4 regions of the Enterobacter cloacae complex sp. 394F7 genome follow, and region 1 is predicted to be linked to each of the others. Evidence: predicted binding sites of a transcription regulator. Region 1 holds the regulator's gene; each other region holds the start of a gene.

Region 1 (5,546 bases):
ATGCGCCAGACACTGGGCGCGAAGCGTCAGCAAGTCTGCCTTCGAGTTATAAGGCAAAACATACATAATAGGGCGCGACGTATCGAGCCCCAATTCCAGCGCGGGTTCTGCTGGGATAGACTTACTTTTTACCAGGACGCTTAATGGTAAATTAAGTAATTTGTAGTAAATTCGTGGCCAGCCAGACATAAACGATGTAAAGCCTCTGGTTAATAATGCAATTGCGGCGCAAGGATAACAGAAAGCGCGCGAAATTACTGTTGTTACCCGTCATACTTCAGGCTACAGCGCAACACGTTGCGCCTCCTGTTATTGACGCTATTTCAAATAAAAGGTTCTTTTAATGGCCAATAATACCACTGGGTTAACCCGTATCATTAAAGCTGCTGGCTATTCCTGGAAAGGTTTTCGCGCCGCTTGGGTCAACGAAGCCGCGTTTCGCCAGGAGGGTGTCGCCGCGATTGTCGCGGTGATTATCGCCTGTTTCCTTGATGTTGATGCCATTACCCGCGTGCTTCTGATCGGCTCCGTGCTGTTGGTGATGATAGTGGAAATTATTAATAGCGCTATTGAGGCCGTTGTGGACCGTATTGGCTCTGATTTCCACGAACTTTCTGGCCGGGCAAAAGACATGGGCTCTGCTGCCGTGTTGCTGGCGATTATCACTGCGGTCATCACCTGGGTCACGCTGCTTTGGTCACATTTCCGATGAGCCTCGAGGAATAATTAAGTCCCTGGTTTTTTGTGCAGTTTTTGGTTCCAAAATCGCCTTTGACTGTATATACTCACAGCATAACTGTATATACACCCAGGGGGCGGAATGAAAGCGTTAACGACCAGGCAGCAAGAGGTGTTTGATCTCATTCGGGATCATATCGGCCAGACGGGTATGCCACCCACGCGTGCGGAAATCGCGCAGCGTCTGGGCTTCCGTTCTCCGAACGCTGCCGAGGAACACCTGAAAGCGCTGGCGCGTAAAGGCGTAATTGAGATTGTATCGGGTGCTTCACGCGGTATCCGCCTGCTGGTGGAAGAAGAGACGGGCATTCCGCTGGTGGGGCGCGTCGCGGCAGGTGAACCTCTGCTGGCGCAACAGCATATTGAAGGCCACTATCAGGTTGATCCCGGCATGTTCAAGCCGAGCGCGGATTTCCTGCTGCGCGTAAGCGGTATGTCCATGAAAGACATCGGTATTCTTGACGGCGATCTGCTTGCGGTGCATAAAACGCAAGACGTGCGTAACGGCCAGGTTGTGGTGGCACGCATCGATGATGAAGTCACCGTTAAACGCCTGAAAAAGCAAGGTAATACGGTTCAGCTGCTGCCGGAAAACAACGAGTTTTCCCCCATTGTGGTAGACCTCCGCGAACAAAACTTCTCTATCGAGGGGCTGGCGGTAGGGGTCATTCGCAACGGAGAATGGCTGTAATCTCATCCTGACAGGCTACGGATCTGCCGTGGCCTGATTCCTTATCCACTCCCGGTATTTTTTCATGTCACTGCTTACGGCATCCGATAAGGCATTGTGGCGTCTTGCACTGCCGATGATTTTTTCCAATATCACCGTTCCTCTGCTGGGGCTGGTGGATACGGCAGTTATTGGTCACCTTGATTCACCCATCTATCTGGGCGGCGTGGCGATTGGCGCGACGGCGACCAGCTTCCTTTTTATGCTCCTGCTCTTTTTGCGCATGAGTACCACCGGGCTTACGGCGCAGGCGTACGGTGCTAAAGATCCTTTGCGTCTGGCGCGTGCGCTGGTTCAGCCGTTAATTCTGGCGCTTGGGGCAGGCGCGTTAATCGCTATATTACGTACCCCACTGATTGATCTGGCGCTGCATGTCGTTGGCGGCAGCGAGGCGGTACTGGAGCAGGCACGACGCTTCCTGGAAATTCGCTGGCTCAGCGCGCCCGCGTCGCTGGCCAATCTGGTTCTGTTGGGGTGGTTACTCGGCGTGCAGTATGCCCGCGCGCCCGTGATCCTGCTGGTGGTAGGCAACCTCCTCAACATCGTGCTCGATCTCTGGCTGGTGATGGGCCTGCACATGAACGTGCAGGGTGCGGCACTGGCGACGGCGATTGCCGAATACGGGACGTTTATCCTTGGTCTGTGGATGGTATGGCGGGTGCTGGTCATGCGCGGGATCTCCGTTACACTGCTCAAGAATGCATGGCGAGGCAATATCCGCACCCTGCTGGCGCTTAATCGCGACATTATGCTGCGCTCACTGCTGCTGCAGCTCTGTTTCGGCGCACTGACGGTCTTTGGCGCCCGGCTTGGGCCAGATATCGTCGCGGTGAATGCCGTTCTGATGACGCTGCTGACCTTTACCGCCTATGCACTGGATGGCTTTGCCTATGCTGTGGAAGCGCATTCCGGCCAGGCATACGGCGCACGTGAAAGTGGTCAGCTGCGGGATGTCTGGCGGGCGGCCTGTCGGCAGTCGGGGCTGGTGGCGCTGGCGTTCGCGCTGATTTACGCCTGTTTTGGCGAACAGATTATTGCGTTACTCACCTCCCTTCCTGCACTGCGCGAGCTGGCAAGTCATTACCTCATCTGGCAGGTCATTTTGCCGGTGGTGGGGGTCTGGTGCTATCTGCTGGACGGTATGTTTATTGGCGCGACGCGAGGAGCGGAGATGCGTAACAGTATGGCGGTGGCGGCGGCTGGTTTTGCCCTGACGCTGCTCACGCTCCCCTGGCTGGGTAACCATGGTTTATGGCTCTCCCTGGCGGTCTTTCTCGCGTTGCGGGGCCTGTCACTGGGCTTTATCTGGCACCGGCACTGGCAAAACAATACCTGGCTTCCTTCCCGCAACGATATATCGTGACGGTTAAAGATTCCGAATATGAAATCAACTGCCGAATCCTTAACTACAATTATTATCACGTCCAGCAGAAAAGAACGTAACGGACGTTACGACCCGACGCTTAACTAAGAGGACACGATGATGAATAAAGACGAAATCGGCGGCAACTGGAAGCAGTTCAAAGGTAAAGCGAAAGAACAGTGGGGTAAGCTGACGGATGACGATATGACGGTCATCGAAGGTAAACGCGATCAGCTTGTCGGTAAAATTCAGGAACGCTACGGTTACGAGAAAGACCAGGCGGAAAAAGAGGTCGGCGACTGGGAAAAACGCAACGACTACCGTTGGTAACCGTGTGATACCCGACAGTACAAGGAAGTACTCCCTGAGGGCGGCCATGGGCCGCCTTTGTTTTGGCTGTTAACGCGGCTTTTTCTTTACGAGGATAGAGTGGTCATGGTGGCACGCGTCCTGATGCCGGCAGGCCTCCACTTCTACACACGCAGAGCATAATCCGTGTGCTTCAATGACGTTATGGCGCAAGGCAAAGCCCATTCTGGCCGCCAGCGTATGCATAATATCTTCTACGCCTTCCGCCCCTTCTTCTTTCACCACGCCACAACGGTCGCAGATAAACATGGCCGACGTATGGGTTGGCTGGTCAAAAAGATGACACAACACATAACTGTTTGTGGATTCGACCTTGTGTACAAACCCTTGTTCCAGCAGAAAATCTAGCGCACGATAGACCGTAGGCGGTTTAGCCTGTGGCTCGCTTTCGCGCAGCAGGTCGAGCAGGTCGTATGCGCTGATGGCGCCCTGCTGCAGGGTCATCAGACGCAAGACTTCAAGGCGCTGCGGAGTCAGGCGCACATTGCGTTGCGCGCACAGCTTCTCTGCCTGCGCTAACAGCTCTTTTGTGGACTTATCCATTTAGCACCTCGGATGTTATAGGCTGGCAAACCCTCACTTTACCATGTTCTGGTAAAAACGCCGAGATCCGCCAGGCTGTGCTATACCTGACCCATCGCAAACCGGGAAATTAAATATGAAAAAACCTGACTGTATTCGGCACTGGCGAGACGTGGAAGAGCCAGATAATTCAACCTATCCCGACAGCAACGAGCTTTTCTCCATCGGTGCACCGCTGGCTCGTCACCTGGGGCTCAGGCGAATCGGTATTCACCACGAGCGTTTGCCGCCCGGGCGTCGAACCTCCTATCCCCACGCGGAAAGCGACGAAGAGGAGTTCATCTATGTGCTGGAAGGGTATCCGGAAGCCTGGATTAACGGCTATTTGTGGAAGCTTGAACCCGGCGACAGCGTAGGGTTTCCTGCTGGCACCGGCGTCTGCCATACCTTTATTAATAACACCGAAGAAGAGGTGCGATTACTGGTTGTTGGCGAGGCTAACAAGAAGCACAACCGAATCTACTATCCGCTTAATCCGGAGTATGCCGCCACGCGTGAAGATCGCTGGGTTGATCATCCCCCTCAGTTCTTTGGGCCGCACGATGGAAAACCTGGGAAAAAATAATTTCCTCTTCTATAAATATTGAGGGCCGTCACAAATAACAACAGGCCTGTCCGGAGTTTTACTTAAGGAAATAGCGGGTCTTTTTGTACTTATTCACAGCAATAGTTCGTTCCTGTTTGGGTGATAACAAACAGGGTGATGTTATTAACGACAATAAGACGAGCATACTGTGAAAAAACATTTTAAATTTTCGGTGGTTAGCATCGCTGTCTCCCTGTTTATGGCAAATCAGGCGGGAGCAGCCAATACCTGGACAGAATCACGTAGCGACGCAATGGGTGGTACGGGCGTCGCTTCGGGCAGCTATGGCAGCGGGGCGTTAATCAACCCTGCGTTGTTGGCAAAGGCGAAACCGGACGATGATGTGACGGTTATTTTACCGTCCGTCGGCGTGCAGGTGACGGATGAAGACAATCTTCAGGATGAGATTGATACCATCAACGATAAAATCAATCACTATAAGGATGTGGTTGATAGCCTGACCCCCATCGAAGTGATTACCAACCCGCTGGGCTCAATCAATCAGTTCCAGGGAGCGGCAAAAGATCTTGCCGATGAACTGGACTATCTCAAAGGCAAAACCGCACGCGCTACGGCAGGCGCGGGGATTGCGGTGAGTATCCCTAACGATGTGCTCTCCGTGGCCTTTATGGCGAAAGGCTATGCCCACGGGCGCGTCAGCTCTTCCATCGATCAGCAAGATATTGATTACCTGCGCAGTATCCAAAACAGCGATGCGGTGGCGGCGGGCGTGGCACTGGATGCGGCGCTAAACGGTACTGATCAAATCACAAAAAACCTTAACTCTACGGCGTCTGGCCGGGCGGCAATTGTCTCCGATTATGGTGTTGCCATTGCCCGTCAGTTCGATCTGGGTGGCGTCCCGGTTTCCCTTGGTGTCACGCCAAAACTGCAGAAAACCTGGATCTACAACTACACCACCTCAATTTACGATTACGACAGTAACAAGTGGAACGACAGCCGCTACCGGAAAGACGATACCGGCTTTAACGTGGATGCCGGTATCGCGGCCGATTTCGGCGAGCACTGGACGGTCGGGGTGAGCGGGCAAAACCTGATGTCGCGCGATATCGACACCAAGGACATTCGCATCCGCAACGGGCGCACGGGGGAAGTGGTGAGCTATAAAGACACCTATCAAATCCGTCCGCTGGTGACGGCCGGTGCCGCCTGGCACA
Region 2 (5,546 bases), on a different contig from region 1:
GTACATTCTCGATGCCTGCGGTGACTAAGGGTTTAAAGGGCACAGGACACCTCCACTCAGAACTTATAACCGCGATGCAGTGCGACGACACCCGCCGTCATGTTGAAATACTCAACGTTTTCAAACGCCGCATCCTGCATCATGGCCTTCAGGGTGTCCTGATCCGGGTGCATGCGAATGGATTCCGCCAGATAGCGGTAGCTTTCTGCGTCGTTTGCCACCAGCTCGCCAATACGCGGCAGAACATGGAATGAATAGGCGTCGTAGGCTTTGCTCAGTGGCTCGATAATCGGTTTGGAGAACTCAAGCACCAGCAGACGTCCGCCCGGCTTCAGCACGCGATACATTGAGCGCAGTGCTTTTTCTTTATCGGTGACGTTACGCAGGCCAAAAGAGATAGTGATGCAGTCAAAGGTATTGTCCGGGAACGGCAGTGCCTCGGCGTTTGCCTGCACATATTCCACATTCCCCACCACGCCGATGTTACGCAGCTTCTCACGCCCCATTTTCAGCATGGAGTCGTTAATATCAGCCAGAACAACACGCCCGGTTTCACCCACCAGACGGGAGAATTTCGCGGTCAAATCGCCCGTGCCGCCGGCAAGGTCCAGTACCGTTTGTCCACGACGCACACCGCTGCAGTCGATGGTGAAGCGCTTCCACAAGCGATGAATGCCGAATGACATCAAGTCATTCATCACATCGTACTTCGCCGCCACGGAATGAAATACGTGGGCCACCATGTCAGCTTTCTGCGCTTTGGCGACAGTCTGAAAGCCAAAGTGCGTTGTGTCTTGTGAATCGTCAACCATCTCAGAGCCTGCTTATCAGTAAAATGTTCGTGAAGTGTAACAGATTGGGCGCGTTTGCCCTACGTTTCAACCACCACGTAAGAAACGCGCCAGATGCGGGTCTGGCGATATCTCTGCCGCTAACTCGTTGTCTTCACTGTCTCTCTTTTGTCCATCAGCGCCTTCGCGCAGGCGAAACTCTTCGTCTTGTGCCGTGGCTTGCTCAACCAGTTCCGGATTAATCTCGCGTTTAACCTCCACCCCCAGGCCGCGGAAGGCTTCAGCTTGCGCCAGCAGATTACCCCGCCCGGAGGCGAGTTTTTTCATCGCCTGGCGGTAGTTGTCCTGCGCGCGGTCCAGGCTTTGCCCGACCGAGGACATATCATCCACAAAGAGGCGCATTTTGTCGTACAGCTTGCTGGCGCGATCGGCAATCTGCTGCGCGTTGCGGCTCTGATGTTCATAGCGCCACAGGTTGGCAATGGTGCGTAACGCCACCAGCAGCGTGGTGGGGCTGACCAGCATAATGTTGTTTTTCAGCGCTTCAGTTATCAGTTCCGGCTGTCTGTCGAGTGCCAGCAGAAAAGCAGGCTCTACCGGGATAAACATCAGAACATAGTCAAGCGAGCGCAAACCCGGCAACTGCTGATAGTCTTTTCTGCCCAGCAGACGAATATGGTTCCGCACGGAGGCAATGTGCTCCTGCAACGCCGATTCGCGGGTGTAGTCATCCTCCGCATTGAAGTAACGCTCATAGGCCACCAGCGTCATTTTGGCATCAATCACCACATCTTTACCCTGCGGCAGACGCACAATGACATCTGGCTGCATTCGCGAGCGGGCGTCGTTTTCTATGCTGACCTGGGTTTCGTATTCATACCCTTCGCGCAGTCCAGAGGCTTCCAGCACCCGCGTCAGGACGACTTCACCCCAGTTACCCTGCGTTTTGTTATCCCCTTTCAGGGCGCGGGTCAGGTTGACCGCTTCCTGCGCCATTTGTGCATTCAACTGCTGCAGATTACGAATTTCGTGTGCCAGGGTGTGCCGCTCGCGGGCCTCCTGACCAAAGCTGTCCTGCACCTGACGACGGAAACCGTCCAGTTGCTCACGCAGAGGCGTCAGGAGACTGTTCAGACTCTGGCGGTTTTGTTCGTCAACGCGGCGGTTGCTGTGCTCAAAAATGCGGTTCGCGAGATTCTCAAACTGTTCGCTGAGGCGCTGCTCGCTGTTCATCATCTGGCGGATTTTGTCTTCCGCATGCAGTTGAGTGGATTCCAGGCGGGTTGTTACTTCACGGAGATCGGCTTCCAGTGAGGTGTTGATATCACGCAGATTGCGCAGTTCGTTGTTGAGTAACTCGCACTCGTCTCGCCAGTGTTCACTCAGCGCAAGTTGCTGTTTTGTCGCGCTTAACTCGGCGACTATCTCTTCACGCTCTGCCAGCTGATCGGCCTTTTGCTGCGCGTGCTGATAGCTGGAAATCAGCCAGCCTATCGCCACGCCCGCGAGCGCAATCACCGCGTAAATCAGAATTGAGAGATCCACAATGCCCCCTGCATCAACGTATTACCGCACAAAATAAGATTGTGCTGTATAAACGTCCAGTTTGAAAGGGTTTTCCTGCGAGGCGCTACGCAAAAAATAAAGGCCGAACGTGTCGGCCTTTGATGTCAGAAGAGAGGATTAGATCAGACGACGGGCCGCTTCAACCACGATTTTTACCGCATGACTTTCGGTTTGTTTCATGGTTTCGGCGTTCGGTATTTCCTGCTGGGTACGGTTGACGATAACCCCCGCCACCATACCGGCACGCAGACCCTGGCTTGCGCACATAGTCAGCAGCGTTGCAGATTCCATTTCATAGTTCATCACGCCCATAGACTGCCACTCTTCCATAGAGCCTTTAAAACGGCTCACCACACGGCCAGAGAAGGTGTCGTAACGCTCCTGACCCGGGTAGAAGGTGTCCGACGAGGCGGTTACGCCCACGTGCGTGGTTGCGCCAACGGATTTCGCTGCTTCAACCAGCGCCGTCGTACATTCAAAATCGGCAACCGCCGGGAATTCCATTGGTGCAAAGTGCAGACTCGCCCCATCCAGACGCACGGACGCGGTAGTCACCAATACATCACCCACGTTGATATGCGGCTGGATCGCACCGGTCGTCCCGATACGCAGGAACGTCCGGATGCCCAGCTGCGCCAGTTCTTCAACGGCAATGGAGGTAGATGGGCCACCGATACCGGTAGAGCACACAATCACGGCCTTACCATCCAGCTCTGCACGCCAGGTGGTGAATTCACGATGGGCTGCCAGCTTAACCGGCTTATCCATCAGCGCGGCGATCTTTTCCACACGCTCAGGATCGCCCGGGACGATCGCGAGCGTAGCCCCTTGTAAATCGTTTTTGGTGAGGCCGAGATGAAAAACATCAGACTTAGACATAGGTGACTCCTCTGTGGGTCGGTTAGTCAGAAGAAGTAAAACGGTACTTTACAGAAGCAATACGCATAATTTCGTGACACATCTCACCATGAATGAAAATGATTGCAGTATATTTCCATAAAAAAGTGATTTACATCACATTAACAAGTTATATCGTGGTGTGCTGCACAAAAGATAGACCGTTTAAGGCACTGTGGGTTGTTAACCTGGTGTCTATATTTACCTTTGCGCTAACTCATTGGTACGGAGAATGCCATGACTGAAAAAACCGGTTTTGCACCTGCTGCGGCTCCGCATGCCTCAACCATCGTCTCAACGCCTGAAGACGCCATTACGGCGGGAGAGACCTCCATTCCCTCGCAGGGGGAAAATATGCCTGCTTACCACGCACGACCAGCATCGGCAGACGGTCCGCTGCCGATCGTGATTGTGGTTCAGGAAATTTTCGGCGTTCATGAACATATTCGCGACCTCTGCCGCCGACTGGCGCTGGAAGGTTACCTGGCCGTTGCGCCAGAGCTCTATTTCCGTCAGGGCGATCCGAACGACTACAGCGATATCCCAACGCTTTTGAGCAACCTGGTCAGTAAAGTGCCGGATGCACAGGTGCTGGCCGATCTGGATCATGTTGCCAACTGGGCGGCGCGTAACGGCGGTGATGCGCATCGCCTGATGATAACGGGGTTCTGCTGGGGCGGACGCATTAGCTGGCTGTATGCCGCGCACAATCCGCAGCTGAAAGCTGCTGTGGCCTGGTACGGTAAACTGGTGGGCGAAAAAACGCTGAACTCGCCAAAACATCCGGTTGATATCGCCACAGACTTAAATGCCCCGGTGCTGGGACTGTACGGTGGTCAGGACACGGGTATTCCACTCGATACGGTAGAGACCATGCGCCATGCGCTACGCGCGGCGAATGCGAAGGCCGACATTGTCGTATACCCGGATGCCGGACACGCGTTTAACGCCGATTATCGCCCGAGCTATCACGCGGAGTCAGCCAAAGATGGCTGGCAGCGGATGCTGGCGTGGTTTAGCCACTACGGCGGCAAGAAAGCGTAAACATAAAAGCCCGGTGGCGGCGATGCCTTACCGGGCTACATAATGGGATCGACTCTGTCTTAACCCTGACGCAAATTCTGCGCCGCTTTCACCATATTCGCCAGCGCCGCGCGGGTTTCAGGCCAGCCGCGGGTTTTCAGACCGCAGTCCGGGTTCACCCACAGGCGCTCTGCCGGAATGCGCTGAGCGGCTTTCTTCAGCAGGGCTTCGATCCACTCTACGCTCGGCACGTTCGGGGAGTGAATGTCATATACGCCCGGCCCGATTTCGTTCGGGTAATCGAACTCTTCGAATGACTCCAGCAGTTCCATATCTGAACGCGAGGTCTCGATGGTGATCACGTCGGCATCCAGTGCGGCAATGGAATCCATAATGTCGTTAAATTCGCAGTAACACATGTGGGTGTGGATCTGCGTGTCGTCCTTCGCCACTGCGGCATTGATGCGGAACGCTTCCACACCCCACTGCAGGTAGGCGTCCCAGTCGCTGCGACGCAGCGGTAATCCCTCGCGCAGGGCCGGTTCGTCAATCTGGATGATGCCAATGCCCGCCGCTTCCAGATCCGCCACTTCATCGCGCAGCGCCAGCGCAATTTGCTTCGCGATGGTTTCACGGGTCACGTCCTCACGCGGGAAGGACCAGCAAAGAATGGTCACCGGACCGGTCAACATGCCTTTTACCGGCTTGTCGGTCAGGGACTGGGCATATTTAGCCCATTCGACGGTGATCGGGTGCGGACGGCTGACGTCACCGATCACCACCGGTGGTTTTACACAGCGGGAACCATAGCTCTGTACCCAGCCGTTTTGGGTAAAGACGAAACCGTCCAGATGTTCACCGAAGTACTCCACCATGTCGTTACGCTCTGCCTCCCCGTGAACCAGCACGTCCAGGCCTAAGCGCTCCTGCTCCACAATCGCCTGTTTGATATGTTCCGCGATGCCGGTGCGGTAGTTGGCCGCATCAAGGTTGCCCTTTTTGAAGTCCAGGCGCAGGCCGCGGATCTCGGTAGTTTGCGGGAAGGAACCGATAGTGGTGGTTGGCCACGCAGGCAAGTTGAAACGGGCGCGCTGGGCTTCTGCACGCACTTCATACGGGCTTTGACGCTGGCTGTCCTGCGCGGTGATAGCCGCCAGACGTTTTTCCACCGCCGGGTTGTGAACGCGAGACGAATGACGACGGGCCTGAATCGGAGCGCTCCATTCGGTAATCGCCGCCGTGTCACCGCTGTTCAGGGCATCACGCAGC
Region 3 (5,546 bases), on a different contig from region 1:
ACCGATGGGGTTCGTCGCCCTGCTGGGCGTGATCGCGCTGGCGGGCATGATCATTCGTAACGCGGTGATCCTGCTCGGCGAAGCTGACAGCAATCTGGCTCAGGGGATGACGAACGATGCCGCCATTATCGCAGCCGCAGAGCACCGGGCCAGACCTATCTGTCTGACCGCCTGTGCCGCCATTCTGGGCATGATCCCCATCTCGCACCAGGTATTCTGGGGACCTATGGCGTATGCCATTATCGGGGGGTTGCTGGTCGCGACGCTGGTCACACTCACGGTACTGCCCGCGTCGTTCAGTCTGTTATTACAGTGGGGGGACGGTTTACGCAACCGGCACAGCGTATAAAACCCGGTCTGTGCTGAAAGCGAAATTGTCCCCCGATCCGTTACGCGGCCGTCAGCGCAAAATGGGTTCTCAGGACCTCAGCAATATCCTCTTCCGCCAGTTGCTGTGTCTTTATGCCATTTGCGGTGATGGTCTTCAGCATATTGCCCAGCAGGATCTGGCGTCCTCCTTCGTTGCCAGGAGGCCGAAGGTCTGATCAATGCGCTGGAGGTGCATCGTCGCGATTTGTCACGGGCTGGCGGGTACCGCGTTCAGAGCGTCGATGCGTTAATGGTTAGTGACTGGCTGGATCGTCTCTGAATGCCGCATGGTGGCATTCAGAAATTGAAAACGGAAAGATCTTTAATATCGGCGTGTGGATTGGCGTTTTTTACCGCTATCAAAAAAGCAGAGAAATTATGATTAAACATCGTTACGTTCGGGTAAAACTGCACCTGTTTTTCCCTTCCGTTTTCAACATAGCTTACTGACCAGATCCGACGATTATTGACCATCGTCGATCCCGGCTTAATGTTTACTATTCTGGTCAGTTCAACCTGAGTGGTTCTATCCTTCTGAATTTCATAAAAATAGCGGTCATCATAAAAATAAACCTTGCGGAAAAAACAATCAAAAAACCACGGGTTAGTGGATATTTTCTTCTTGCCCTGGGCATCTGAAACGATGCGTTTTGGCTGGCGAAATGACCTCACTCCATTCCTTATCACCAGATATAACCCAATAACCGGCAGAGCCATTAATAAAACGCTGATTGCTTCCCGCATATTCACCAATCCCGTTGATCACAGTCATGAGCGAGTATAACGGGTTCGTTCCTGAGAACAACATCCCCCCCTGTCAGGGAATAATGCGTGCCGCCCTGAGCTGTGCGAACAGGCTGAAAAACATCTCGTCGGTGGCCCGCATGGCGGTGAACCCGGCCCGACGCAGCTTGCTGCCATCGCCAAACATATCGTAATCCCAGCTAAACACGAAGTCGGCAAACTGTCCGTCGTTCAGCTGCAAAATATCGCTTTCCACCAGCCCGCGAGCTGCGGCGAGTTCGCGCCATACCGTGCGGTAGTCCGTAAACAACTGCTGAAATGAGAGCCGGACCGGGGGTGCAGACTCCAGTTCAAACCAGTGTGCAATGCGTGGCCACAGCTCGCTCCAGCGCCAGATATCACCGTTATTCACATTGAATGCCTGGTTCTCTGCTACCGGCGACGTGGCGGCCCACACGGTCGCCTCTGCCAGCAATTCACCGTCTGTATGATCAACAATGCTGTGCCAGGTCTGTTCGGCGCCGGGAAAACGCAGCGGTAAATTCAGCGCCTTACACAGCGATGCGTACAGCGCGATGCTCAGGGCAAGATTCATGGCGTTACCCGGCACCGTGCTGCCCACCACGCCCGGCCGGATGGCGCTCCAGTGCCACGCTTTTCCCCGTTGAAAATCGCTAAGCCACCTGAGCCGGGCCGCATTAAACTCCGCGCCCGGTACGCCGGGATCGCTTTCACGTGCCGGGGTTTTGAACGGGCCAAGATGCGCGCCGTAGACTTTGTAGCCCTGCATCAGGCTGACCGTCTCAAGGGGGGCCGTGTTTTCGAGGTTACTGACCAGATGGCGCAGCATGGTGACGTTCGGTTCAACCATCTCTGTCCAGTTCGCGGCATTGACCCAGGCGCTGTAAAACACATGAGTGATCCCGCTGAGCGATGACAGTGCCCGCGCGCTGTCCTGCGCATCCAGTAAATCAACATTAACCATCGCAATGCCTTCAGGGTGAGATACCGCCTGGCGGCTCAGGCCAATGACCTCCCACTGATGGCGCAAAAGCGTTTTGACCAGCTGGTTGCCAACAATCCCGCTGGCGCCAGCGACCAGCGCGACCCTGTGTTGCTGCGTCGTATTCATGGTGTTTCTCCGAAAGGGGTGACAGACACAGTGTGATCTATTACTTTTTTCTGATATATCCCCCAAATCCGATGGCATTTATAAGCAGAATCACGAAATGAATAACAAGCTCAACGCCATTTCCACCTTTCTGCGCGTCGCCGAAGCGGGCTCCTTTTCCGCTGCCGCTCGCCTGGCCGGGATCAAGCAGTCCGCCGTCAGCCAGCAGATCGCCGCCCTTGAGGAAGAGCTCGGTGTGGTATTGCTGCATCGTACAACGCGCAGGATGAAGCTCACCGCGCAGGGTGAGCGTTACCGGCGGGATATGCAGCTTGTGCTGGAGGCCATGCAGGAAGCAGAGCGACGCCTGAACCCGGTTGAGCATCAATATCAGGGGGCCGTACATGTGCAGTTGCCGAGCGGCCTGGGCCAGATCGTGTTGCCGCGCCTGCTGACGCTACAGCGCATGAATCCTGAATTACATCTGCAGGTTTCGCTTGATGACCGCATCGCCGATCTGGTCACCGAAGGGGTGGATGTGGCGCTTCGGCTGAGCGCGGAGCCTCCGCAAACCCATGCCGCACGCGTACTGGCACGCATTGAAACGCCGCTCTTTGCCGCCCCGTCATTCCCGCCGGTAGAGTCCGTGTACGCGCTGGCGGCGCTTCCCCACGTGCGATTCAGCGGCATCCCGCTGGACGCACCTCTTCGCCTGGTTTCTGATGACGAAACGATTGATATTGCAGTGAATACCGTTTTCCGCGCCAATACCAGCAACGCCCTGTTACAGGCGCTGGAGGCAGGCATGGGTATTGGCGGTATGCAGCTACCGCTCGCGGCACGGGCGTTGCAAACCGGCACGCTGGTGCAGGTACTCCCCGCGTGGCGGTTACCCGACCGCTTTCTCTATGCGGTTTATCCGGACGCTCGCTTTATTCCACACAGGGTCAGAAGCGTTGTGGGGGCCATAGAACAGCTACTGCCTGAAATAATTAAGAAAAATTAAACTTTCCAGAATGCATACTCGCCAGCGCCGCCTTGTTGAACTAAAAATTTTCGACTTTCAACGAGTTCCGGAAAATTCCCCTCCCGTCTCTTGATCGTTCTGGTTAATCATGAATACTGTATATAAACACAGTAATATGAGTTAACCATTATGCAGTTGATCTCTCCTTTGGGGCCTGATGCCACGTTATTGCTTCCGTTGTTTATGGAGCGGGTGCCCTGTGGCTTCCCCAGCCCTGCTCAGGATTATGTCGAGGATAGCCTTGATCTGAACAAGCTGGTGATCAAACACCCCAGCGCGACCTATTTTGTCAGGGTGAGCGGTGATTCGATGATCGGCGCAGGCATCAGCCATGGTGACCTGCTGGTGGTTGACCGTTCGTTAAACGCCGTTCATGGCGATATTGTGATTGCGGCGGTCGCGGGCGAATTTACCGTGAAGGAGCTGCAAACGCATCCGCGTCTTCAGCTCATCCCCCATAATCCTGACTACGCACCGGTCGTTTTTGCCGCAGAAGACGAACTGGAGATCTTCGGCGTTGTGACGTTTACCCTGAAAGCTAACCGCCATGTTCGCGCTCGTTGACGTAAACAGTTTTTACACCTCCTGCGAGACGGCGTTTCGGCCTGACCTTAAGGGGAAACCCGTGGTGGTCGTTTCAAACAACGACGGCTGTATCATTTCACGTTCAGCAGAAGCAAAAGCATTGGGGATCGGCATGGCCGGTCCCTACTTCAAGCTGAAGGATGAGCTGAGACGCCAGAAGGTACACGTCTTTAGCTCCAATTATGCGCTGTATGCGGATATGAGCCGTCGGGTGATGACCATTCTCGAAGAGATGGCCCCGAGAGTGGAGATCTACTCGATTGATGAAGCCTTTCTGGATCTGACGGGCGTCAGCCAGTGTATGTCTCTGGAGGCGTTCGGTCAGGCTATCCGCCAGCGCCTGTACAAAGAGACCGGCCTGCTGGTCGGGGTCGGTATCGCGCCCACCAAAACCTTAGCCAAGCTGGCTAACCATGCCGCCAAAACCTGGAAGAAAACCAACGGTGTGGTGGATTTATCGAATATCGATCGTCAGCGTAAACTGCTGTCACTGGTACCGGTCAGCGAAGTGTGGGGCGTCGGGCGCAGGATCAGCAAAAAACTGAATCTGATGGGGATCGAGACTGCCCTGCATCTGGCGGAATGTTCAAGCTGGGTGATCCGTAAACACTTTAATGTCGTGCTGGAAAGAACCGCCCGCGAGTTACGCGGTGAACCGTGTCTGGCGCTGGAAGAGTTTTCGCCAACAAAGCAACAAATCATCTGCAGCCGCTCCTTCGGCAGCCGTATCACCCGGTATGACGATATGCACCAGGCGATCTGCGCCTATGCGGAACGCGCCGCCGAGAAGCTGCGCGAAGAGAAACAGTTTTGCTGTTATATCAGCGTGTTTATTCGCACCAGCCCGCATGCAGAGGACGAGGTTTTTTATGGTAACCAGGCCTCCGGTAAGCTGACGATCCCCACCAACGATACGCGGGATATTATCAGGGTAGCTATCGAGTCATTGAACCGAATCTGGAAAGAGGGGCATCGCTATATGAAAGCAGGCGTCATGCTCAGTGACTTTTTCAGTCAGGGCGTGGCACAGCTTAGCCTGTTCGATGAACACCCACCGCGGCCAGACAGCACAGCCCTGATGCAGGTTATCGACCGCCTTAACCGTTCAGGCCGGGGGTCTGTGTGGTTTGCGGGCCAGGGGGCGGTGAAATCCTGGGCGATGAAGCGGGATATGCTGTCGCCCTGCTACACCACGCGCTATTCCGATTTGCCGATCGTTAAATAACAAAGCCCGGATCCCTCCGGGCTCTGTTTATACGTGATTACACCAGCGCATTCAGCGTAGCCAGCGCGTCAGGCGGTAACACCAGCTCCCCTGCCGCGAGGTTTTGCCGCAGATGCGTCACGGAAGAGGTTCCCGGGATCAGCAGAATGTTCGGAGAACGTTGCAGCAGCCAGGCCAGCGCAACCTGCATCGGTGTCGCCCCCAGGTCGTCCGCCACCGCCTGCAGCCCGGAAGATTGCAGCGGCGTAAAACCGCCCAGCGGGAAGAACGGCACATAAGCAATCCCCTGCTGCGCAAGCGAATCCACCAGCGCATCGTCACTACGGTTCACGATGTTGTACATGTTTTGCACACACACCACGGGCACCATCTTCTGCGCCTCGGCAACCTGCGTGGCGGTGACATTGCTCAGACCAATATGTCGCACCAGCCCTTGCTGCTGTAGCTCTGCCAGGGTGGACAGCGGTTCAGCGATCGAGCCTTCC
Region 4 (5,546 bases), on a different contig from region 1:
GGGTTCGAAAGTGACATCATGTCCAGAAATACGATACTGGCCGCCGAAAACAACATTTGCTTCCGGTCGTAGCTGGCGCATGGCATCACCCAGAAGCGTCAAATACTCGGCTTCTTCCGGGGCTTTGAGCAGCATGAAGGGTGATGTCGCCCATGGGCTTAACACCTGCTCCAGCGCGTAATGCAAACGCGGTTGTGTATCGCTAAGTATGAATTCGTGTTCTTGTGCGAGGTCTGGCTGTGCAAACAATTCCTGGTAACTTTCGGTATCCGGAACAAGGTCACGCCATGCAAGTTTCGTAATGGTCAAAGTTGATGTTTTTTAGTCAGATGTAAAAGCGTGGAGTATACCGTAAGCGGGGGGCTGTACCCAAGCAGGATTGGGGTTTTCGGGAAGCGAATCGCCTGCAATGCTTCACAGGATATGATTTCTTTTCAGCAGATTGCTAAAAAACTGATATTCTGAACAGAGTTACGTGGTAACACTGAGATCGCAATGAAATATCAACAACTGGAAAATCTCGAAAGCGGCTGGAAATGGAAGTACCTGGTCAAAAAGCACCGAGAAGGGGAGCTGATTACCTGCTACATCGAAGCCAGCGCCGCACAAGAGGCCGTGGATATTTTGCTGACCCTCGAAAATGAACCGGTACAGGTGAATGGCTGGATTGAGAAACATATCAATCCGGCACTGTTAAACCGGATGAAGCAAACTATCCGCGCGCGACGTAAACGGCATTTTAATGCTGAGCACCAGCACACCCGCAAAAAATCCATCGACCTGGAATTTATGGTCTGGCAGCGTCTGGCAGGGCTTGCGCAACGGCGGGGAAAAACGTTGTCAGAAACGGTGGTGCAGTTGATTGAAGATGCCGAGCATAAAGAGAAATACGCCAACCAGATGTCCACGCTGAAGAACGATCTTCAGGCGCTGCTGGGCAAAAAATAACGTTTTCAGTTACTTCAGATAATAAAAAACCCCGCATTGCGGGGTTTTTTTATAAGACGATAACTTAAGCCGCTGGCTGAGTTACAACGTCTTTAACGCCTTTAACTTCGATCTCTACGCGACGATCTGGTGCCAGGCAGTCGATCAGAGCAGCGCGAGCTTTAACGTTGTCACAGGTGTTGCCAGTAACTGGGTTAGATTCGCCCATACCACGTGGGGAGATCTTGTTAGCTGGGATACCTTTAGAGATCAGGTAATCAACAACAGACTGAGCACGTTTCTCAGACAGTTTCTGGTTGTAAGCGTCAGAACCGATACGGTCGGTGAAGCCCAGAACCACGACAGAACCGTCTTTAGGATCCAGGTTGCTCAGCTGGGTGTACAGCTGATCCAGTGCCTGCTGACCTTCTGGTTTCAGGGTCGCTTTGTTGAAGTTGAACAGAACGTCAGACTTCAGAGTGAAGTGCTTGGTCTGTACTTCTGGAGCTGGAGCCGGTGCTGGAGCTACGACTGGCGCATCTTCCTGCTGGCCGAAACGGTAGGAAACACCTACGCTCAGCATGCCGTTGTCTGGACGAACACCAACGGTAGCACCGTCACCGATGTTGTTAACCCACTGGTATTCCAGACGGGTAGCGATGTCACGGGTCATAGCCCACTCAACGCCACCAGCGAATACTGGGGAAACACCGGTGTCATGGTCGTCGCCAGCGATGCTGTTGCTGGAGTCAGCGCGCCATACCATGCCGCCCAGACGGGTGTACACGTCCAGATCGTCAGTTACTGGGTAACCCAGTTTAGCGGTCAGCTGTACGCCCTGAGCTTTGAAAGCGCCATTTACGTTGTCGCCTTTGTATGGCATACGACCTAACCAGTCGTAACCCATTTCAAAACCAACATACGGGTTAACCTGATAGCCACCGAACGCACCTGCACCAAGCTGGCTCTCGTGAGTAGGGCCATCATTGTTCAGGCTGCTGTTGTACCAGCCGGTGTCGTGGAACTGAGACCAGCCCAGTTTACCACCTGCATACCAGGTATTATCTTTCGGAGCGGCCTGCGCTACGGTAGCGAAGCCAGCCAGTGCCACTGCAATCGCGATAGCTGTCTTTTTCATTTTTTGCGCCTCGTTATCATCCAAAATTCGCCATGAAAATCTCAATCGAGAATCACGGTTAAATCCTTCACCGGGGGGCGTGGTCAAATATAAATCTACCGATATCTTCGGCTTAGGCCGAGCACCCCTGGCGATGTAAAGTCTACAACGTAGCTGAAAACTTACAAGTGTGAAGTCCGTCAGGCATATGAAAAAAAAAGTTCCGTATACCGATTATTTAACAATTTCTGAACGAAATTTGTGCAATAAAATTAAGAAGAACCGCACCAGACAAGCCTTGCCGCCGTTTTGGACCATGGAACTAAAAGCGCATCTTGAGGTCGAAAAAAATTCCAGGAAAACTCTTAAATTTGCTCAGTGATACAAATTTGAGTGAATTTTTAGCCCAGAAAGTTGTCCTCTGCGGTAAGAATCCTGGCGAACCGGGCGCATGATAAAGCCGATCGCATTGCCTTCTTCTGCCGCTTCGGTGAGACGAAAATGTTCCTGCTCCGTCAATTCGTCTGATAACCATCCAATCACCACGCTGTAATTTCCTGTACGTAATGCCCGGATCATCGACTCAACCGTATCGCAGGGAGAGAGCTGATTAATTTGCATGACTTTCGTCAGCGGCAGGCCTGCAGACTGAACCCATTCCCGGCTCAGTTTCTGCTGCGGCGTTAGCCAGAGCTGCCAGCGCGATTGCTGACCAAGCTGCTGCAAGAGCGGCAGTAACAGAAGTTGGGTCAACAGGGGCTGGTCTTCACGATAAACCACTTCACTGATAAGCCCTGTCGAAACACGCCCGACGGCGTTCTGTGCGACATCGCCAGCGGGAGAAGAGAAAGATGTTGAGCGATTTGCATAGCCTGAAGTGTACATAATCATTCCAGCCCTGTAGTTACTGTATGAATATACAGTAACCCCTGTATGCATAAAGATCAACCTCAATTTCGGAAAGCGACTCGCAAAATTCATTCATTCCTGGCGAACCTGAAAAAATCATCTTGCTCATCGGCAATAAGTTGCCTATTTTCCTGTTAACGGATCCGTTAGTAAGAAATGTCGTCGTTAATATCTGATTTTTAATGGAAATATCATGAAAAAGATATCTTATGAACGGATTTATAAATCCCAGGAATACCTCTCTCCATTAGGAGAAATTCATCATCGTGCGCTTTTTGGTGGCTATACCCTGGCCGTCGATGAAGCGGTGTTTGCCATGGTGTCAGACGGTGAGCTTTACCTTCGCGCCTGTGAGGAAAGTGCAAAGTACTGTGTCAAAAACGGATCCTCCTTTTTGACCTTAATGAAACGCGGCCGTCCGATCCTGCTTAACTACTATCGTGTGGATGACGGACTCTGGCAGGACCGGGAGCGGTTGCTTCAGCTTTCCTCTTACGCGCTTAATGCCGCGCGTAAAGAGCGCATACAGCGCTACCAGCGAAATCGGCTTAAGGATCTGCCCAACCTGACTTTTCAGCTGGAAGTCCTGCTCTGTGAAGCCGGGATTACCAACGAAGATACCCTCCGGTCGCTGGGAGCCAGAACGAGCTGGCTAAAGCTGCGGGCAAAAAATAAAGCGCTCAGTATTAAAGTACTGTTTGCCCTGGAAGGGGCTATTGAGGGCCTGCATGAAGCGGCACTCCCGGCGGAGATTCGCCGGGAGCTGACGGAGTGGTTTAATGCGCTGCCTGAGCCACAGGAGAATCGCTCCTCCAGGTAGCAATTTGCTGTTGCAGTCGGCAAATTTCTGGCAGCAGAGCGATAAGCAGACCAATCTGCTGGAGAACCAGCGGCGCTTTGCTGTCGTTTCCTGGGTCAAGATGCGCAATCCGTTGAGCCAGTTCATCCAGTGCCTGCTGGACACGCGGTTGATCGGCTGGGCGGTGGTGTAGCGCATCATCGACATAGCAGACAGCATCATCCAGCAAGGCAAGGATACCCGGGTTTGTCAGTTTTTCGCGGTGGGCACCGAGCGTAGAGATATAGCTGGTGAAGGTATGGTTCAGGCACAGCAGGCGGAAAGCCGTTTCACGAATTTCTGCCGTGGCGCGCGGCTCCGTTGACATATTAGAGACTACGGAAGCCAGTTCAGCATCGCTGTTATGCGCATCGCGTCGGGCAATGCGGTAAGCCAGACGGTTATCGCGTCCCTGGTGGTACTGTTCAAGAATGGCATCCAGATAGCGGCAGTTGGCATTCATCGCCCTGTCCAGGACGCGCGGCAAATTACGAAAACGCCAGTCGGGCCAGATAAAACTCACTGCCGCCCAGGCGATGGCACAGCCGAGCAGCGTATCGATCACGCGGGGCAGGGCAACTTCAAACCCTTCACCCAACAGGTTAAAGCAGAGTAGCACCAGCAGGGTGATGAACATCGTCGCGTGGGCGTACTGCACGTTACGAAAGGCGAAGAACAGCACCCCGGTGATCACGATCAGGATCAGCTGGCCCTCCACCGAGGGCACAAAATAGAGCACCGGTAGCCCGATTGCGACCCCCACCAGCGTGCCAATAATGCGCAGCGCCAGGCGGTGTCGGGTGGCGTTATAGTTCGGCTGGCAGACGAACAGGCTGGTCAGCAGGATCCAGTATCCGTGGTGTAAACCGGTGATCTGAATAAAGGCGTAGCCCACGCACAGCACCAGCGACATGCGTACCGCATGGCGAAACAGGGCAGATTCCGGCGTAAAGTTGCGGCTTAGCCGGAGCCACATATCGCTGAAACTGTGCACGCTGTCATCCGCAAGCTGGCTGTCCGCCTCATTACCCGGCAGCGCCATTGCCTGCTCAGATTCAATGGTTGCCAGCTGAGCATCAATTGCCCGCAGGTTGTTGAGCAAAAATCCCAACGCTTTTATATGCTCCGGCGATGTACCGCTGGCTCGCACGCGGTCAATGGCCGCATCGAGATGGCTGAAAACGCGCTCAAAGCGCGGATCGTGTTGATAGGGCGTGCGCAGCAGAATGGAGCGTGCCAGCTGCTGGCACGCCTGGGACTGCATGGACAGCAGGCGCTGGAAGCGGAACATGACGTCGCTGTAGCGAAACTTCTCACGCAGGGCGGCATACTGCACATGCGACGAGCTGGCGCGTTCATGAATATCCTGGGCGGCAAAGTAATAGTGCAGCGTTCTGCGTGTCCCTCGCTGGCCCCGGTCGCCCCGCAGGCGAGTGAGCAGCGAGGCTTTGGTCTGGTTAAGCGTGGCGACCAACTGGCCGTTTGCCAGTGCCAGGTCGTAGAGCGGCGCCTGGCTCTCCTCTTCGATATCCGGGTCGAACAACCGGGATTTTAGCTCAAGGTAGTGGGCCAACTGCTCGTAGCTGCGGGCAAGATTATCCTGCAGAGGGCGTACCGGGAAGATCAGATGACCGGTTAACGTCAGCAGGTTATACCAGATGGCCCCCAGCAACAGCAGAACAGGTTGCTGGTACCATTGGTCGTAAAGGGAAACGCCCAGCATGGTGTAGATGGCAATCAGCAGGGCGCCAAACG

The links. The regulator LexA, encoded in region 1, represses DNA repair genes until DNA is damaged. The targets are predictions, from matches to a motif close to TNCTGTATGTACATACAGNA.
Region 2: a site for LexA is predicted at 2,379-2,398, ahead of rmuC (DNA recombination protein RmuC). Genes of this name have one in related genera too.
Region 3: a site for LexA is predicted at 3,345-3,364, ahead of umuD (translesion error-prone DNA polymerase V autoproteolytic subunit). Genes of this name have one in related genera too.
Region 4: a site for LexA is predicted at 2,950-2,969, ahead of sulA (SOS-induced cell division inhibitor SulA). Genes of this name have one in related genera too.

Annotation. Positions count from the first base shown of each region.
Region 1 covers NZ_JBXWCS010000018.1:35,845-41,390, forward strand. Annotated here, with positions in the region: gene plsB (glycerol-3-phosphate 1-O-acyltransferase PlsB) at 1-189, opposite strand, end outside; gene AC2FAK_RS21030 (diacylglycerol kinase) at 344-712, shown strand; gene lexA (transcriptional repressor LexA) at 821-1,429, shown strand; gene dinF (MATE family efflux transporter DinF) at 1,494-2,831, shown strand; partial or broken gene AC2FAK_RS21045 (hypothetical protein) at 2,828-2,902, shown strand; gene AC2FAK_RS21050 (CsbD family protein) at 2,952-3,161, shown strand; gene zur (zinc uptake transcriptional repressor Zur) at 3,231-3,743, opposite strand; gene AC2FAK_RS21060 (cupin domain-containing protein) at 3,859-4,347, shown strand; gene AC2FAK_RS21065 (conjugal transfer protein TraF) at 4,568-5,546, shown strand, end outside.
Region 2 covers NZ_JBXWCS010000019.1:47,651-53,196, reverse strand. Annotated here, with positions in the region: gene ubiJ (ubiquinone biosynthesis protein UbiJ) at 1-43, opposite strand, end outside; gene ubiE (bifunctional demethylmenaquinone methyltransferase/2-methoxy-6-polyprenyl-1,4-benzoquinol methylase UbiE) at 57-812, opposite strand; gene rmuC (DNA recombination protein RmuC) at 879-2,336, opposite strand; gene udp (uridine phosphorylase) at 2,475-3,236, opposite strand; gene AC2FAK_RS21435 (dienelactone hydrolase family protein) at 3,492-4,298, shown strand; gene metE (5-methyltetrahydropteroyltriglutamate--homocysteine S-methyltransferase) at 4,358-5,546, opposite strand, start outside.
Region 3 covers NZ_JBXWCS010000004.1:232,091-237,636, reverse strand. Annotated here, with positions in the region: gene AC2FAK_RS08120 (efflux RND transporter permease subunit) at 1-349, shown strand, start outside; gene AC2FAK_RS08115 (hypothetical protein) at 360-545, shown strand; gene AC2FAK_RS08110 (hypothetical protein) at 667-1,113, opposite strand; gene AC2FAK_RS08105 (SDR family oxidoreductase) at 1,187-2,245, opposite strand; gene AC2FAK_RS08100 (LysR family transcriptional regulator) at 2,343-3,230, shown strand; gene umuD (translesion error-prone DNA polymerase V autoproteolytic subunit) at 3,381-3,815, shown strand; gene umuC (translesion error-prone DNA polymerase V subunit UmuC) at 3,799-5,061, shown strand; gene AC2FAK_RS08085 (aldo/keto reductase family oxidoreductase) at 5,099-5,546, opposite strand, start outside.
Region 4 covers NZ_JBXWCS010000008.1:79,773-85,318, forward strand. Annotated here, with positions in the region: gene AC2FAK_RS13220 (AAA family ATPase) at 1-309, opposite strand, end outside; gene matP (macrodomain Ter protein MatP) at 496-948, shown strand; gene ompA (porin OmpA) at 1,013-2,065, opposite strand; gene sulA (SOS-induced cell division inhibitor SulA) at 2,420-2,929, opposite strand; gene AC2FAK_RS13240 (TfoX/Sxy family DNA transformation protein) at 3,147-3,773, shown strand; gene yccS (YccS family putative transporter) at 3,730-5,546, opposite strand, start outside.